4 regions of the Anoxynatronum sibiricum genome follow, and region 3 is predicted to be linked to each of the others. Evidence: riboswitches for the same ligand, from Rfam matches in the RefSeq annotation. Region 3 holds a riboswitch; each other region holds the start of a gene.
The links. A riboswitch is a leader RNA that binds a small molecule or an ion and turns the genes downstream of it on or off. The one in region 3 is predicted to bind cobalamin.
Positions count from the first base shown of each region.

Region 1: it holds a riboswitch for cobalamin, as region 3 does, so the genes downstream of both, AAIG11_RS04960 (ABC transporter substrate-binding protein) here and AAIG11_RS06985 (sirohydrochlorin chelatase) in region 3, are expected to answer to the same signal.
Region 2: it holds a riboswitch for cobalamin, as region 3 does, so the genes downstream of both, AAIG11_RS04130 (cob(I)yrinic acid a,c-diamide adenosyltransferase) here and AAIG11_RS06985 (sirohydrochlorin chelatase) in region 3, are expected to answer to the same signal.
Region 4: it holds a riboswitch for cobalamin, as region 3 does, so the genes downstream of both, AAIG11_RS11745 (hypothetical protein) here and AAIG11_RS06985 (sirohydrochlorin chelatase) in region 3, are expected to answer to the same signal.

Region 1 is NZ_JBCITM010000003.1:269,757-273,967, forward strand. Features, by position in the region: gene cobU (bifunctional adenosylcobinamide kinase/adenosylcobinamide-phosphate guanylyltransferase) at 1-572, shown strand, start outside; gene cobS (adenosylcobinamide-GDP ribazoletransferase) at 620-1,354, shown strand; gene AAIG11_RS04955 (histidine phosphatase family protein) at 1,408-2,046, shown strand; cobalamin riboswitch at 2,090-2,273, shown strand; gene AAIG11_RS04960 (ABC transporter substrate-binding protein) at 2,355-3,314, shown strand; gene AAIG11_RS04965 (FecCD family ABC transporter permease) at 3,315-4,211, shown strand, end outside.
Region 2 is NZ_JBCITM010000003.1:87,728-91,938, reverse strand. Features, by position in the region: gene AAIG11_RS04135 (ABC transporter substrate-binding protein) at 1-1,266, opposite strand, end outside; gene AAIG11_RS04130 (cob(I)yrinic acid a,c-diamide adenosyltransferase) at 1,419-1,961, opposite strand; cobalamin riboswitch at 2,086-2,276, opposite strand; gene AAIG11_RS04125 (UxaA family hydrolase) at 2,551-4,038, opposite strand; gene AAIG11_RS04120 (tagaturonate reductase) at 4,035-4,211, opposite strand, start outside.
Region 3 is NZ_JBCITM010000005.1:181,424-185,634, reverse strand. Features, by position in the region: gene AAIG11_RS06990 (cobyrinic acid a,c-diamide synthase CobB) at 1-1,192, opposite strand, end outside; gene AAIG11_RS06985 (sirohydrochlorin chelatase) at 1,312-1,719, opposite strand; cobalamin riboswitch at 1,971-2,186, opposite strand; gene AAIG11_RS06980 (PLP-dependent cysteine synthase family protein) at 2,348-3,397, opposite strand; gene AAIG11_RS06975 (L-cysteine desulfidase family protein) at 3,408-4,211, opposite strand, start outside.
Region 4 is NZ_JBCITM010000012.1:25,645-29,855, forward strand. Features, by position in the region: gene AAIG11_RS11730 (ABC transporter substrate-binding protein) at 1-96, opposite strand, end outside; gene AAIG11_RS11735 (hypothetical protein) at 126-590, opposite strand; gene AAIG11_RS11740 (CbiM family transporter) at 590-1,198, opposite strand; gene AAIG11_RS11745 (hypothetical protein) at 1,260-1,742, opposite strand; cobalamin riboswitch at 1,907-2,087, opposite strand; gene AAIG11_RS11750 (energy-coupling factor ABC transporter ATP-binding protein) at 2,261-3,052, opposite strand; gene AAIG11_RS11755 (CbiQ family ECF transporter T component) at 3,049-3,762, opposite strand; cobalamin riboswitch at 3,970-4,148, opposite strand.

The sequences.
Region 1 (4,211 bases), on a different contig from region 3:
GTGCACGAAGTGGCAAGAGTCGTTTCGGCGAAGGTCTTTTTAAGAAGAAAAGCGACAAAGTGCTCTACATAGCCACGGCAAAAGCCTATGATGACGAGATGCGGCTGCGCATTCAACGTCATCGGCAGCAAAGACCGTCTTCCTGGGAAACGCTGGAAGCCTATTATGGGTTTCGCCAATGCCTTCCAGCCTGGCAGGGAAAAGTGGAAGGTATTATATTGGACTGTATCACATTGATGATCACCCATCTCATGCTGGAAAATGCTCCCGAAAACTGGGAATCATTGACACCGGAAGCACTGACTGCATTGGAAGCCCGTGTTGACAGAGAGATGAATGAGTTGGTGAAAGTTCTCCGGGAGATGCAGGTGCCAGCGGTGTTGATTACCAATGAGGTGGGCATGGGCATAGTTCCCGGTGACAAAATGTCCCGGGATTTTCGTGATATTGCAGGCAGGGTGAATCAACGCCTGGCAGAAGCGGCTGATCAAGTGTTTTTGGTGGTTTCCGGCATTCCCCTCTGCTTGAAGAATGCCGCATCAACCGACCCCACAACCCTGTCAATCGATTGAATCTGTCTGCAGCTTATGCGCTGGAGAAAATGAAGGGGTGAGACGGGATGTTCAACAGATTTTTACATGCCCTCCAGTTTTTAACGATTCTTCCAGTTCCCACTCAATCAGTGTCAGATGATACCTACCATCAAACCATGGGATGGTATTCCGCTGCAGGCATCGTCATTGGATTAATGACGGCCGGCATTTACTGGCTGATAGTTCAACAGTTACCAGTGCAGATGGGTGTGCTGACAGCCCTTTTCTTCCAATTTTTCTTGACAGGTGGTTTGCATTTGGATGGTTTGGCTGATACCTTTGATGGGTGCATGAGTGGCCGTGATCGAAATCGCAAACTGGAAATTATGAAAGACAGCCGATTGGGGACTCATGGAGCCCTGATTTTACTTTTTGTTCTGCTGTTTAAACTGACTGCATACACAGCTCTGCCTGGTCATCTGCGAGTTACCTGCCTGGTTCTCGCACCTGTTATGGGAAGACTGGCGCTGGTGTTGGGTGCCTGGAAAAGTGTATATGCCCGTGAAAATGGGCTGGGAAATCTATTCATTGGGAAGATCACTTTGTTTGAGGTTATTTTGGCACTGGGAGTGTGCATGGGAGCATTAGTGGCGACCCGTCAAATTGCTATGGGAGGTGCACTCCTGGCGATACTAATGACAGTTGCGCTTGGACGCCATATTATCACTCGTTTGCTTGGCGGCATGACAGGCGATACGCTGGGTGCGCTGAGTGAAATATCAGAAGTTGTATTTTTGATGATAGTCTTGCTGGCTCATTGAATTGAACAGGGCATGCATATCATAATCAGACAACATCAAGAGGAGTGAAACAGATGAAGATCATGCTCATCAGGCATGGTGAAACCAACCACAACCTGGAAAATCGAATGAGTGGCTGGACAGAAGCAGTTCTCAGTGACAAGGGAATCCGGCAGGCAGAAGCACTTGGAAGATGCCTGGCAGGAGAAAATCCTGATAAGGTCATCACCAGCGGCATGAAAAGAACTGATCACACAGCACAACTGGTCTTTCCCACAGCATTGCAGCAAAATCGGATAGAGATCATGGAAAATCTGAAAGAAATGCATTTTGGCACCTTAGAAGGAATGACCATGGATGAAATTCGCGATCAACATACCGATGAATACACACAGCTGATGGAAAAACGTGGCCGGTATACATTTCCGGGTGGGGAGAGTCTATACAGCTTTCACCATCGGGTAAGTGAAGCGGCGAAGGAACTGTTAATCTGTTCAAAAAAAGCAAATGCCTGCCAAATAGCCGTTGTGGCACATTCCGGCACGATTCGAAGTCTGCTGGCTCACTGGATTGCCAATGACTGGCAGGCTCACTGGCGTTTTCAAATTGACCACTGCAGTATCAGTGTGATTTCTTTTCATGACACATTTCCCGTCTTGCAAGGATGTAATGATACTCACCATCTTACAGATCTGAATGATTTATCGGGTTGACAGTGAAGTGTTTTCAATGGTAGGCTGAGATTGATTTCAAACTGAATATATTTAACTCAAGAGTGATGCTTGTATGGAAGCAGAGAGGGAAGCTGGTGTAAATCCGGCACGGTCGCGCCACTGTGAGGGGGAGCTGGCTGCACAAGTCACTGGAGAACTACTTCCGGGAAGACGCAGCACAGGCAATGAACCCAAGTCAGGAAACCTGCTCATGAAATAATGACGGCTTGCCTGCGCGAAACAGGTGACTGGTTTTTTTGTGATGAAGACGGATAACTGAAGATGAATCGAGAAACGAGGAGAACGATATGGGAAATCGACGACGGATGAATAAGGGCTGGCGGTGGGCATTGATTTTACTGGCGGTGGGGCTTTTTATAAGCGCCTGCAATGCTGCCGATCAGCATTTGGAGACAGATCATCATGAAGAGCCTGAAAGAGAATCCGGCGTTGACCTTCAGATTTCAGAGACGCATCCATTACGAATTGTATCGCTGTCACCCAGCCAGACAGAAACATTATTTGCGCTGGGATTGGAAGAACAGATCATTGGCGTTTCCGACTATTGTGACTACCCGGCGGCGGCACTTGAAAAAGAAACGTTGGGAAGTTCTTGGACCATTAATCTGGAACGAATCATTGAACTGGCACCTGATCTGGTGTTTACCTTCTCAGGTGGGCAACCGGAAGCAGTGAATCAAATGACTGCCATGGGAATCACGGTGATTGATATGACACCGGAATCTGTTGAAGCAGTATTTGAGTCAATTATCGAAACTGGAAGACTGACAGAAACAGAAGCGACGGCAACGGCGCTGGTGGATCAGCTAACCACCGAAATGGATATGATTGTTGGAAAAGTCAGTGAATTGCCGCGAGTTCCCGTTTTTTATCAAGTGTGGGATGAACCATTACAAACAGCTGGTCCGGGGTCTTTTATCCATGAACTGATACAATTGGCCGGCGGCGAGAATATCGCGGGAGACGCTGAAGGTGCGTATCCCATGTATAGCGTGGAAGCGCTGGTGGAAAAAAACCCAGCCATCTACTTTATGCCGCCACATGTGGCAGATTTCGACAGTATGACTGAAGCTGCAGCAGAAGCTTATCGGGATGAAGTGCGCCGGCGACCAGGTTACGATCAGATTGCTGCTATTCAGAATGACCGTATTGAACTGATGGAGCCTAACATTGCTTCCCGGCCGGGGGCTCGTATTGTTGAAGCATTACGCCTTTTTGCAGAAGCCATTCATCCAGAGGTGTTCTAAATGAGGCAAACACATCGCCGTTCATTGATTTTTACAGGTCTTATGGGTGTGTTGATCATGGCTGTTGTGTTGGCAGCTTCTGTGGGAGCTGCCGCCATTGCTCCTGGAGACGTGCTGCGAGTGATTGCCTCCTATCTCCCCTGGCTGGGAGATCGGGTGGATGTTTCTTCGGTATCTCTGGCCCATGAATCCATCCTGCTGCACATAAGACTGCCTCGCATTGCCCTTGCTTTTCTGGTGGGAGGCAGTTTGTCAGTTGCCGGATCAGCAATGCAAGGGATGCTGAAAAACCCTATGGCCGATCCCTTCATTATGGGAACATCATCTGGTGCGGCGCTGGGGGCGGCTGTGGCCATTGTGCTTCGGTTGAATCAAAGCCTGCTTGGTTTTGGAGCGGTTTCGATGATGGCCTTTGCAGGTGCACTGCTGGCAACAAGTATTGTGTATCGGCTGGCCCGAGTTGGTGGCCGGGTGCCGGTAACGGCATTGTTGTTGGCTGGCATTGCCACCGGTCAGTTTTTCACGGCCATTCTGTCATTTCTAATGGTAATGGCCTCACGAGATGTGAACAGTATTGTATACTGGACCCTGGGCAGTCTATCTTCCAGGGGATGGCAGCATGTGGGCCTTGTGGTGCTTCCGGCATTGTTTGGAACCGCTGTGCTAATGTTCTATTCACGTGATCTGAACCTGTTGCTGCTGGGTGAAGATACAGCTGCCAACACAGGGGTGCCGGTGGAACGGGTTAAACGGGTACTGCTTATCACCAGCACTTTGATGACTGCCTTTATGGTGTCTGTCAGTGGCATTATTGGCTTTGTGGGTTTAATTGTTCCCCACGCCACCCGGTTTTTCACTGGGCCCGATCATCGCTTCCTCATTCCTGCTTCGGGGCTG
Region 2 (4,211 bases), on a different contig from region 3:
GGTCACAGTGATTCCTACTGCTTCCAGATGCTCTCGAATCAGCTCTCCCATGCGCACTTCCTGGTTTTGTCCTGTCAAAAGAGTAAAAGAAAGTTCTCCTGGTTCATACCCGGCAGAGGCCAACAACGCTCTGGCAGTTTCCGCATCGGGCGCGTAAGGATTCAGGTTCGTATGGTACCACCGGTGGTCGGGAGGGAGAATCCCCATACTGCCAGGAAGGGCGGCTCCTCTGGCAATTTTCTCCACCAGATCTTGTCGGTCAATGGCATAGGCCAAAGCCTGACGCACTTCACGCTGCTGTAGCTCAGGGCGTTGCTGTAGATTCATGCGCAGCCGATAGCCCCATACGCCTGGCACATCAATCAGGCCATAGACCGACTCGTCTGAAAAGCGCTGGATGACATCCACCGGTATACTCGCCAAATGAATGTCCCCATTTTCCAAGGCGAGAACTTCATCACTCACAGGCACAAACTCAATGACATCCACTGCCTGAGACGGTCCCCAGAAATCATAAAACGCTTCCAGTCGATAGGTGCCGTGCTCTGCGTCATAGTGGGTCAGCTGATAGGGACCTGTCCCAATGACACCTTCGCTGCCGGTGAGACTTTCAGGATCTGTCACACCTTCCCAAATGTGCCGGGGAATGATCTTCAGCGCTGTCAGTTCTTCTGTATAGTTGGCATAAGCTTCTCTCAGGTAAATCTCCAGGGAGTGGTCATCCACCTTTCGAACATCTTCTACAAAGGCATCATCTGTCAGTAAGCCTCCATAGCCCACAGGGGGAAATGCCTTGCTGTATGCCAATGTAAACAGCACATCATCTGCGGTGAAAGGGGTGCCATCATGCCAAATCACGTTTTCCTGCAAGTACAGCGTCAGCAAAAGGCCATCCTCACTGATTTCCCAGTCTCGGGCCAGCCATGGAACAAATCCATTTTCATCTTTTTCCACCAATCGATCAAAAATTAGATTTACCTTGTAGCGCCCAGGCCCTCTGGAATGGGTGGTATAAGGCTGGGGATATCCGTAATCTCCTCCCGACAGACGCACAACCACCGGCTCATCAGATGCTTCATCACCTGGATGGTTCTCTTCATCGGTAACTTCCATCACTCTGTCAGATTCTCCCTGTGGGGTTGCAGGAGATGCACTGTTACTGCATCCTGTTAATATCAACATCATTACCATTAATCCCATCACTGTCAAATCGACGATAACGCGCACCTGCTGTTGATGAACACTATTCTTTTTAATGAACTGCATCCATTTTCCTCCTTTGATTGCCGGCGCCTTCTGTTTCCTTCGCTGAAGATCTGATGACTGCCGGCTGCTGGCTGCTGGCTGATGACTGCTGACATGCCACGTGTTGATTGAATGCTTATTGAGAATTTCCGCAGCATCATTTTTTTATGCCTTCAATGATTCGCTGCCGTGTCATGCAGGCTGTTGGTTTCATTCATGTCCATATAAAGCGCCAGTGCAAATAACGTGTCTGATAATCGATTCACATAGGTGAGCACCAGATCACTGACTTCTTCTTCCCGGGTAAGCCACAGAATACGCCTTTCCAACCGCCTGCAAACAGTGCGGGCCACATGAAGATGCGCTCCGGGCAACGATTCTCCTGGAATAACGAAACGGTGAATGTCTGGCACCCGACTCATGAACACGTCAATGATTCTCTCCTGCCTCCATATATGTTCCTGTGTCACCACCGCTTTCAATTTTTCTGGGTTTCGGGTTGCCAGTTCCCCCCCCACCACAAACAGTTCCAACTGAATGTCTGTCAGTACTCTGACAACCTCTTCATTCTCTATGCTTTCTCTGGCAACACTGATGAAGCTGTTTAACTCATCCACTGTTCCGTAGCATTCCACACGGCTTTCGTCTTTAAAGATGGGGTCGCCATTCCACAGGCTTGTTTCACCGTTGTCTCCTTTACGCGTGTATATTTTCATTTTCTGTGCCTCCATTCCATTTGCTGAACAACACAAAAAAACCCATTTCCGCAAGTCATGAAAAAGGGTTTTGGCCAACACAAAGCATCTCTTTGGCGTTTCCTCCTTTCCATCTTCCGTGGAAAATCTGGAGCATTTCACGGCAGGTCTCCTGGCTTTGCGTCATCGATGAAATATCTCCTTCCCATTACCCGCAGGCAACAGTGGTTCTGATATTTCTCTCAGCATTACAGTGGCGGGACCGCGTGGGATTTTCACCCACTTCCCTTTTAGCCCGTCTGGTTGTTGACGGGCACCGTAAAACAATCATTCAATTAAGTCGATGGTACCACAGGCCTTCTCAAAAGTCAAACAGGCTTGGAAATCACCAGACAGAACACGAATCTTCTTTGATATGCAGAAACCCCTGAAAATACTGGTTTTTTAACCAATATCTTCAGGGATTTCATTGTTTTTTAACACTTTTATCAACCGTTCTTCTGCTGCATCCATGCTTTGGATGAGGAGGATCACTACTAAAGTACTCACCATACAACCGCGTCTGGGAGTGGTTATTTTGTGTTGAGATTATTTTATTGAACCGATGGATTTACAGTGTCACGCCAGTCTTAAAGATGGCAATTTCCCGGATACCGTTCTTTTCGTGATTCAGTTTCTCTCCGCTGGCCACTGCCACCACGTAGGCCACAAACTCAGCCAAAAGTTCATCCATGGTGTGTTTATCCAATAGCGTACCTGCATTAAAATCAATCCAATGGGGTTTCAATTGGTGGATGGCACTGTTGGAGGATACCTTCATGGTGGGGACGAATGAACCGAAAGGAGTTCCCCTGCCGGTGGTAAAGAGCACCATGTGACAGCCGGAAGCTCCCAGGGCAGTAGCTGATACCAAATCGTTTCCCGGTGAGTTCAGCAGGTTCAGTCCCGTTTTTTTCAGACGCTCCCCATATTTCAGCACATCCACTACCGGTGATTTGCCGCCTTTTTGGGTGCACCCCAGAGATTTATCTTCAAGTGTGGTGATGCCCCCATCTTTATTCCCCGGAGACGGGTTCTCATATACCGGTTGCTTATGTTCGATGAAATAATTTTTAAAGTCATTGATCAGATGAACAATGTCATCAAAAACAGCCTCTGAGGCTGCCCGACCCATGAGGATGGTTTCTGCTCCAAACATTTCTGGCACTTCTGTGAGTACTGTCGTGCCGCCACGGCTGATCAGGTAATCGGAAAATGCGCCAAGCAGTGGATTGGCTGTGATGCCGGAAAATCCGTCGGACCCGCCGCACTTAAGACCGATCTTCAGCTCTGCCAGCGATGCTTCCTCCCGCCGGTCCTGAAGCATGGTCTCGTAAAGAGATTTGAGCATCTCCACGCCAGCCTGAATTTCATCTCCCACCTTCTGGGTCACCAAAAACTTCACCCGTTCATCATCCACCTCACCCAGAGCTTCCCGAAATGAGTCGATGGTGTTGTTTTCACACCCAAGACCCAGCACCAGCACGCCGCCGGCATTGGGATGTTTCACAAGATTGGTCAGAATGGTGCGGGTGTTTTCCAAATCATCGCCCAATTGAGAGCAGCCGTAACTGTGCTTGTACACATGCACATGATCCACTTTTTTCAAGTCCACTTCTTCTCCCAGCTGGTTGATCATCATTTCAGCAATGCCATTGACACAACCCACAGTGGGTACAATCCACAGCTCGTTGCGGATGCCAATAAGGCCGTTTTTCCGACGGTAACCCTGAAAGGTGGCAGGGCCATCAATGGTGGAAATGGTTTCCTGTTTTGGCTCATAAGTATAGCTGATGGTACCAGAAAGATTGGTTTTCATGTTATGGGAGTGAACCCAACTGCCCGGGCTAATGGGGCTAACGGCATGGCCGATGGGATACCCATATTTAATAATATGCTCACCGGCCTCAATGGCAGTGAGCGCAATTTTATGACCCGGCTGAATATCTTCCTGCAACAGGATTTGCCTGTCGTTAATGGCTATGGCTTCTCCAGCTGAAAGCGGTTTCAGTGCCACAACCACGTTGTCCCGGGAATGAATTTGCATGACGGGTTTCATTTCAGCACCTCCTGAAGGGCTTCCGCATAGGGTTTGGTCGTAATGGTTTTCAAGTGACTTACCAGACCCTGGGCAAGTCCCTTTACCTGATTCAGGTCTCGGCCCCAGATTGATTCCATGGCCAGCACCTCGGTCACCAACTGTTCCAGAGAGATTTCGTGATTTTCCCAGGC
Region 3 (4,211 bases):
AGGGCTGGTCTGACAGGGTGGTGACCCGGCAATAACCAAAATGCTGTAACCGACTGGTCATGCGGCTGGCGGCGGGAAACACCCCTGTCATTTCCCAAGTGCGGCCTTCCAGATCGGTGAGGTGGCGGCACAGGTATTGAAAGCCGCCGCATTCGGCGTATACGGGGAGTCCTTCGGCCACTCGCCGGCGCAGGGATTCCCGAAAAGATGCATTGGCTTCCAGAGCTTCTCCAAACATCTCGGGAAAGCCACCGCCCAGATAAAGGGCGTCCAGATCCGCGGGGAGGGTCGGGTCCTGTAGGGGGCTGACGGGGATCAGGCGGCATCCCTGGTGGCGCAGCCAGTCCAGGTTGCTCTGGTAATAAAAGTGGAAGGCGGCATCGTAGGCCACTCCCACGGTATGACGGGGGGTGGGGAAATGCTGATATGCGTGGCTGAAGCGGTTGATGGGTGAATGTTGGGGTACCGGCTCATGTGGCGAGCCGGAAACGCAGGCGTCCATACACTGGGCCACACCAGGGAGGCGGTGCAGTTCAATGTGTGCCGCTGCTGCCTGGGCCATGGCCTGAATCTGCTGGCGCAGGGATTCCACCTCAATGGCGGGAACCAGGCCCAGATGACGGCTTTCCAAATGGAACGAAGCTTCCCGGGGCATCCACCCCAGGCAGGGAATTCCCGTGTCTCTTTCAATGGCTTCCTTGATTAACCGGTAATGTTTTTCGCCGCTGATGCGGTTCACAATCACCCCGGCCAGCTTCACGGCGGGGTCGTAGTCCCGATAACCTTTCACCAGGGCAGCGGCGCTGGTGGAAAGACCGCCGCCGTCGATGACCAGCACCACGGGCAGCTCCAGGCACCGGGCCACCCAGGCGGTGCTGCTGCCTTCGTGGCGGCTACCCCGGCCATCGAAAAGGCCCATGACGCCTTCCACCAAAGTCAGGTGGCCAGGCAGGCGGGTTTCACCGTAAAGGTTCACCATGGTGTCATCCCCCAGCAGGCAGGCATCCAGGTTGTAGGCGGGGGTGCCGGTGACCGCTTCGTGAAACCGGGGGTCAATGAAATCTGGCCCCACTTTGCATGACTGAATGGGCAGGTTGAGGTTTTTCAGGGCCTGGAGCAGGGCCAGGGTGAGGGTGGTTTTGCCCACACCGCTGTGGGTGCCGGCGAGAACAAATCCGGGGGTGCTTGCCATGAAATCGCCTCCTGATGATGTGACGCATCACATCTCTGAAATGATAGGCCCCGCTGATCCAATCATCTGCAACGCCTATAAAGATTATTGTCACATGTGCTTTTTAAGAAAGCAAGCCTTTAGGCACTGAGATCTTTTTCGATTTGATCCAGCAGTACCCGGGTCATGGCAGGATGGTCGCCGATGGAGCCTCCCATGGTGAAATTCAGGTGAGGGTACTCTTTTTTAAGGTTTTCCAGTTCTTCGGGAATATCTTCCCGCAGGTGATTGCCCCGAAACAGAAAGAAGGGGGCGATGTGAACGCGGGTGACGCCGGCTTCCGCCAGCTTCCGGGCGGCTTCTGCCATGGTGGGGTTGGCCATTTGAAGAAACCCATACCCCACGGCATCAAAGGTGTCGGCGGTTTGAATTTTCACTGCTTCTGCCAGCCGCTTCACGGTTTCGTCTGTTTCTTTCACTTTGCTGCCATGGGCCAGAATCAGCAGGCCTTTTTTTTCTTTGGTGACAGCGTTGACTTGTTCCTTCATAGATTCATGCTCCTTTCAGAATAAAACTGCCTACAGCAGTTTTTCAGTGGATAGGTGATAAGGAATAGTGTATAGAATAGCAAAACCTTAAAAAAACGTTGTCCACAGTTTTTTGCGTATGCTATTTCCTATGCCACATGCCACAAAAAAACACCGGGTCCTCAAGGACTCGGTGCGGTGTGCCGGTGTATGGGCTCCGGTGGCCAGTGATTCGTTGGCCGCGCCATCCCTCAGGTGCTTCCCTCCGAAGCGTGAGCAGGTGTTTTCAGGCCGGTCTCCTGGCTTATGCTTCCTCTTACTCACGGCCCCTTCCCAAAACATTGGATATGATCATTTAGTGATCACCCGTAGGTTTCAGTGGGTATGTTGCCGTTTTCATCTGCATTGACAGTAGCGGGGGCTGCAGGGGACTTTCACCCCTTTCCCGTTTAGCTCCCAAAGGGAGCACCTGAAAAAATCATGAAATTGTCATCTGATGGCAATTGATGGTCCTCTTATGAAAATGATGAATTTCGTTGCTGATTCTCATTGCTTTTTTCAGTATATCAAAAGAACCTGCCTTCTGGCAACCATACTGCCCTGGCAGTTGGGTAGCTGCCAGAAGGCAGGTCCTTATTATCACTCAGGATCACCGACAGACTTGGTAATCCAGCAGCTCAACTTCCGGTGCCAAAAACCCTTCCTTAGCGGGCTCCGGTTTCATTAAATCGGTGCTGAGGTATTTTTTATTATCATCAGGCAAAACAGTTACCACACATTGATTGCTTTGAGATTGCTGCTGCACGCTGATGGCGCCCAGCACATTTGCACCTGAAGAGATACCAACCCCCAACCCCAGGTCTTTTGCCATTTTCTGGGCCATGATAATGGCATCACCATCGTCAACGCCTATGATTTCATCCAGTTGATCCAGCCGGACAATATCTGGAATGAACTCATCGGAAATGCCCTGAATACGGTGTTTGCCAATCTTGTGCCCGGTTGATAAGGTGGGTGAGTTCAAGGGCTCCAGCGGATACACCTGCACCTTGGGATCATACCCTTTTAAGAATTTTCCTATCCCCATGACAGTGCCCCCGGTTCCGACTCCCGCTACAAAAGCCTGGAGACGGTCATTGAGCCGCTGAGTCTGTTCGACAATCTCCGGGCCGGTGGACAAAAAGTGTGCATTGCTGTTGTTTTCGTTGGAGAACTGTCTCGGCAAAAAAGCGCTCTGCAGCTCCAAAGCCTTATCTGCTGCCATTTGAATGCTGCCCAAAAAACCACCTTCTTCGCTGCTTACCAGAGAGATGTCGGCCCCAAAGCTTCGAATAAGGTTCCTTCGTTCATGGCTCATCCAGTCTGGCATAAAGATCATAACGGGGTGGCCCAGCGCTCTTCCAATGGCAGAGAATGAAATACCAGTATTTCCACTGGTGGCTTCAATAATCATGTCTTCGGGGTTAAGGGCGCCTTCTTCATAAGCCTTCCTGATGATATGAAGTGCCATTCGGTCTTTGATGCTGCCTGTTAAGTTATAGTGTTCTGCCTTGGCGTATAGAGAATACACCTCGCCACGAAGGCGGTAGGTTATTCTAAGAAGAGGCGTTTTTCCTATCATTTCTGATAGTTGATCAACTTGTTTCCTTACTTGAGCACCATACATACCGCCGACCTCCCAGTAACTGATTGTTTTCATCTGCCGGACTTTACATGACCCCGATGATCGCCCGGTCAACCTGACGCATTCCTTCGATGCTGACACTTTCCAGGTTTCTAAGGGTGGATTCCACGTCATCACCGACAATCCCGTTTCCTGCCGGGATTCTGACTCCCTCCACAGCGAGCAGCGCACTTTGCCAGGCCATGGATGCGCTGGCGGACAGTTTAAGTGCACACCCCACTTTTCCACCATCACAAATCATGCCGGCCAGGCTGGAAATCACGTTGATGACTGCGTACTCAACTTCTTCGGTGGATGCTCCCATCAGGTAAGCCATTCCAGCGGCTGCTCCGGCACCAGCAGAAACACCACATCCGCAGACAGGTGAAAGCCGTCCGATATGATGCTTTACCTTTGAGTTTGTCACATGACTGATGGCCAGTGCCCTGGCTTTTTCTTCATCCTTTACGCCCATTTTATCTGCCAGCGTTGCAATGGGAATCACTGCAATCAGGCCATTGTTACCGCTTCCTGAACTGGTCATGACTGGCAGTTGAACGCCCGACATCCGCGCATCACATGCAGCCGTTGTATACATGTTGATTAAACTTCCAACATCGTTTGATCCATATCCTTTTTTCATAACACGTTGCCATGATTTTCCAAATTTCAAACCCCGATCCATCTGCATTCCAAAATCGGCCATTTTCATGTTGTAGTCAATGCCTTCCAGCAAAAAACTCAGTTCTGCCAATGACATTTCCCGAATGGTGTTCATCAGATTTTTCAGTGTCACATCCAGCAGATGATCCAATGGCGGAAGGGAGCTTAATGACTCCTGAAGCAAATC
Region 4 (4,211 bases), on a different contig from region 3:
GAGGGTGAGCAGCAGTGTAAAAGGCTGTTTTCCATGAAAGACGTTGGTGGGGAGCTGATTCGTTTTGCGGAGAGGGACTAAAGATAACTGTTTCATTGATTGACCTTCTTTCAGGTGTGTTTTTTTCATGAAATCACAGACCGCTTGTGATGGACTCGTCGGTGGAAGAACCAGGCGACGCCTCCGAAAAGCACCCACATACCACCCACCACAGGCCATTTGTGAAGCCGGCGCTGGGTGGTGCCGACGATCCACTGGGCCCGGTGGCCCAAACCGTCATCCACCAGAATGGTGTGGGGGTTTTCCAGATGACCGAAAGCATAGATCCCTTCATCATCCAGCCGGCCTTCTTCCATCACGTGGCCGATGGGGTCCAGTACGGTGACCACCGTGCGGCGGGAAAAGCCGCCTCCGTCATAGGAAACCTGCACCCGGTCCCCTTCAAGGGGATCAATGTGCAGGGAGTGGGCCCAGACTGGCTGCCACAGGGCCATGAAGAGCATGGCGCTCATGATGACCATGGCTGAAATAGCAGGAAAAATCAGTCGATGGCGGCTGGAGAAAAACGGAAAAGACGGAAAAACCAGCATCAGGCAACCCCTCCTTCTTCAAGCCACTGGGGTTTGGCCCGGGCCATCAGCTGCAGGGCAAAGCCGGTGACGACGGCTTCGATGGCCACCAGGGGAAGGTGGCCGATGATCAGCAGGTTTACCACTGAGGCGGCACCCCGGGCAAAGAGGGGCTGGCTGGTTACCAGCAACAGCACCAGAATAGCCACGGTGAGCACGGTGGCCAGCGCGCCGGCGACCATTCCCTTCACTAAGGGACTCAGAGAGAGCCGCAGGTACACCTGGCGGGCGGTGAGGGCAGGAATGGCCAGCATGAGGGTGTTGGCCCCCAGACTGGTGAGACCGCCGTGCTGGAACAGGATGGCTTGCAGCAGCAAGCCGATGAAGAGGGCGACGGGTGCCCGGCGTCCCAGCATCACTCCCAGCAGCCCTGCAATGAGGGGATGAATGGAAGAGGGGCCCACGGGAATGCTGATGAGGGAGACGGCAAAAAAAGTGCCTGTCATCAGACTGATTTTAGGGATTTCTTCTTCCTGAATCTGTTTCAGACCATAGCCAACCAGGGCTGCGGTACCCGCATAGGTAATGGCGATGGTGGGGGCGTTCAACACACCGTCGGCTAAATGCATGGCTCATTGCCTCCTTTGATGGGTGTTCAAGAGTGGTTATCATCTCTTGGTGTACATTCGCTTAGTGGGTTATTTGATTTTCGGGGGTCAGGACTTCGCCGGTCTGGCCTAAAAACTGCAGGTTAAACTCTTCCGGCAGGTGTTCGGCAAAAAGCATGTACCGCCCCGCTTCTTCAATGGTAAAGTAAAAATGAGTACCCGCCGGGTTCAATTTCAGGGTGTATCCGTAATCCGGCAGGGCGGTGAAGGTGCCATCGGCGGCAATCACTTCTTTTTCTGCTTCCAGCACGTGTTGGCCGTGATGTTCCAGATCGGTGATGGAACCATCCATCAGTACAAAGGCCAGGTCCATGGATTCATCTTCACTTTCTTCAAAAGTGATTTCGTAAGTTCCGATTTCCAGATTCAGTTCGCCGCTCCATTCGTAGGGCAGGTCGCCATGCTCGTGGCCATGGTCATTTTCGGCAGTGCTGCCGGTACATCCATGGAACAGCAGGGCGGCCAGAAGCAGCAGGATGGTCAGGCTCAAAATGTTTTTTTTCATGATTGATTCCTCCCAAAAAGGTTGATGTGAACGTGGTGTATGTGAGCTGAATAGATGATCCTTTCAGGGAGGGACAGGACTGACAAAAAAAATCCCCTGGCCATTGGCCAAGGGTTTTTCCCATCAAAAATCCTCTGGTCGCCAAACAGGCATACATCCCATGCTTGCTGGCTGCTTTCAAGGCCGGTCTCCTGGCTCATGATTCCTCCGCCGCCCTTCCCTTCCCAGATCTTTTGATCCAGTGGTTTGACAGGGCATTGTCATCATCTACAGTGGTGGGTCCGCGCCGGCTTGCCCGGCTTCCCGATTCTCTTCTTTCGAAGCACCTTAAAAGGATTGTCCGATTCAGTTACCTTCAGTATAGGGGGAGAAAGCCTGTTTGTCAAATGTGTGTCATACGTCTGCAGGTCATACGTCTGTGGGTCATGCATCAGAAGTTGCTCGACCTCGATAGGCGTGACGCCACCTCGATCTTCTCTCAATAAGCGAATGAAGTTGAATCACTTTTGAGTTGAGGCTCAGTCCTTTATCAAGGCCAGGGCTTCTTCAACATTTCGGGGCTGACGGGGATGACCGGCAAAAAGCCGGGCCAGCAGGGGCATGGGGAGCTTGGCGGCTGTCAGCAAGGGAGCGTCGGTGAGCACCTCCAGAGGCGGGCCCTGGGCCAGCACTTCCCCTTCCCGCAGCAGAATGACTTCGTCTGCCCAGGCATAGGCCAGTTCCAGATCATGGGTGCTGAAAATCAGGGAACGTCCCTGGGCAATCCACTCATCCAATACCTGGCGAAACTGTTCCTGAGCATGGGGATCCAGGCCTGAAAAAGGTTCGTCACATACGATGAGTTGGGGGTCGGTGGCCAGCAGACCGGCAATGGCCGCCCGTTTTTTCTGCCCAAGGCTCAGCTGATAAGGCGGCTTTTCTCCCAGTGCGGCCAGGCCTACCTGATCAAGGGAACGGGTGACAGACTGGGCTGTTGCTGTCTTGGAGAATCCCAGATTCCGGGGGCCAAAGGCCACATCCCGGGCAACGGTGGTGGCAAAAAGCTGGTGGTCTGGGTAATCAAAGAGAAATCCCACCTGCCGCCGCAGCTGGGGGAGCGTCTGGCGGGTGACGGGAATGCCCAGCACTGTTACCTGGCCCTGCTGGGGCAGAAAAGTGCCGTTCAGGTGGTACAGCAACGTGGTTTTACCACTGCCATTGACGCCCAGCAGGGCGGTGCGTCGGCCGGGGGCAATTTGCAGGTGAATTTGCTTCAGGCCGGTGGTGCCGTCTCCATAGGTATAGAACAGGTTTTGGATGTGAACCATCATGGCAGCAACCCCCTTTCCAGAAAGATGAAACACAGAAATAACAGGATCAGCAGCAGGGTGACACCCTTCTCCACAAGCCCCATGGGGGGCGGTGTCTCTGAGGGAATGTGGCCATTGAAAGACCGGGCCTTCAGTGCCCGGTAAACCTGTTCGGAATGATCGGAAGCTTTCAGAAAAAAGCCGCCGATCCATTCTCCCCAGAAGGGAAGCTGCTCTCTAAGGGACAGTTTTTCCATGCCCCGGGACTGGAGGGCCCGGCGACCGCTGATGACATCCTGGCGCACCATGATGAAGTAGCGAAAGCTGAGGAGGAGAATGGTGGTCATCACCTCAGGCATTTTCAGAAGGGTGAGGCCTTCCAGCAATGCTTCGCGGCTGCGGCTGGTGCCCAGGTAGATCAGCACCAGGGTGGCGTTGAAGATCCGCAGGGCCAGGGTGGCGGCGATGAGACGGTTTTCATGGGGCGGCGGCCAGCCCTGGGCGATGAGCAGGGGCAGGGTGAGTACCAGCAGCATGGGCAGAACCATGAGAAGCCGCCACCAGGCGGCGGGAGTCATCCGGTTGCCGGTGAACAGAAAAAGCAACAGCACTGGCAGCAGCAGTGCCATTGTTTCCGGCCGCTCCAGCAGCACCATGCCCCACAGCACCACAAAGGCGTTGACAATGGCAAGGCCGGGGTGGGTCACCAGCAATGAGGTTGATCTCAGCATTGAAGCGTGGTTGGCTGCGGGCGGCGTGGGCATGAAGGCTTCCTGCTTTCTGATTCAGATTGATAGTCATCAGATTGATAGTCAATAGTCAAAAGATACTTCATACTGATGCGCTCATGGTTTCAATGCAAAAATCCCTGGCAGGCTGCGAGCCACCAGGGATTTTCCCATCTAAAATCCATGTCAAACCACCGCTGCGGCAGGCAGCAATGGTCATTGTTCAAGGCCGGTCTCCTGGCTCATGAGTCTTCCGCCGCCCTGCCTTCCCAGGGTCACCCAGTGGCCTGTCAGGGCATTGTCCTCATTCACAGTGGTGGGTCCGCGCCGGCATGTCCGGTCTTCCCGATTCTCTTTCCTGCGAAAGCACCTTAAACAAATCAATGTCATATAGTTTCTCAAGCTTCTTTAAGCTTCTTTTAATCTTCTCAAGTTTCTTAAGCTTCTTTAAC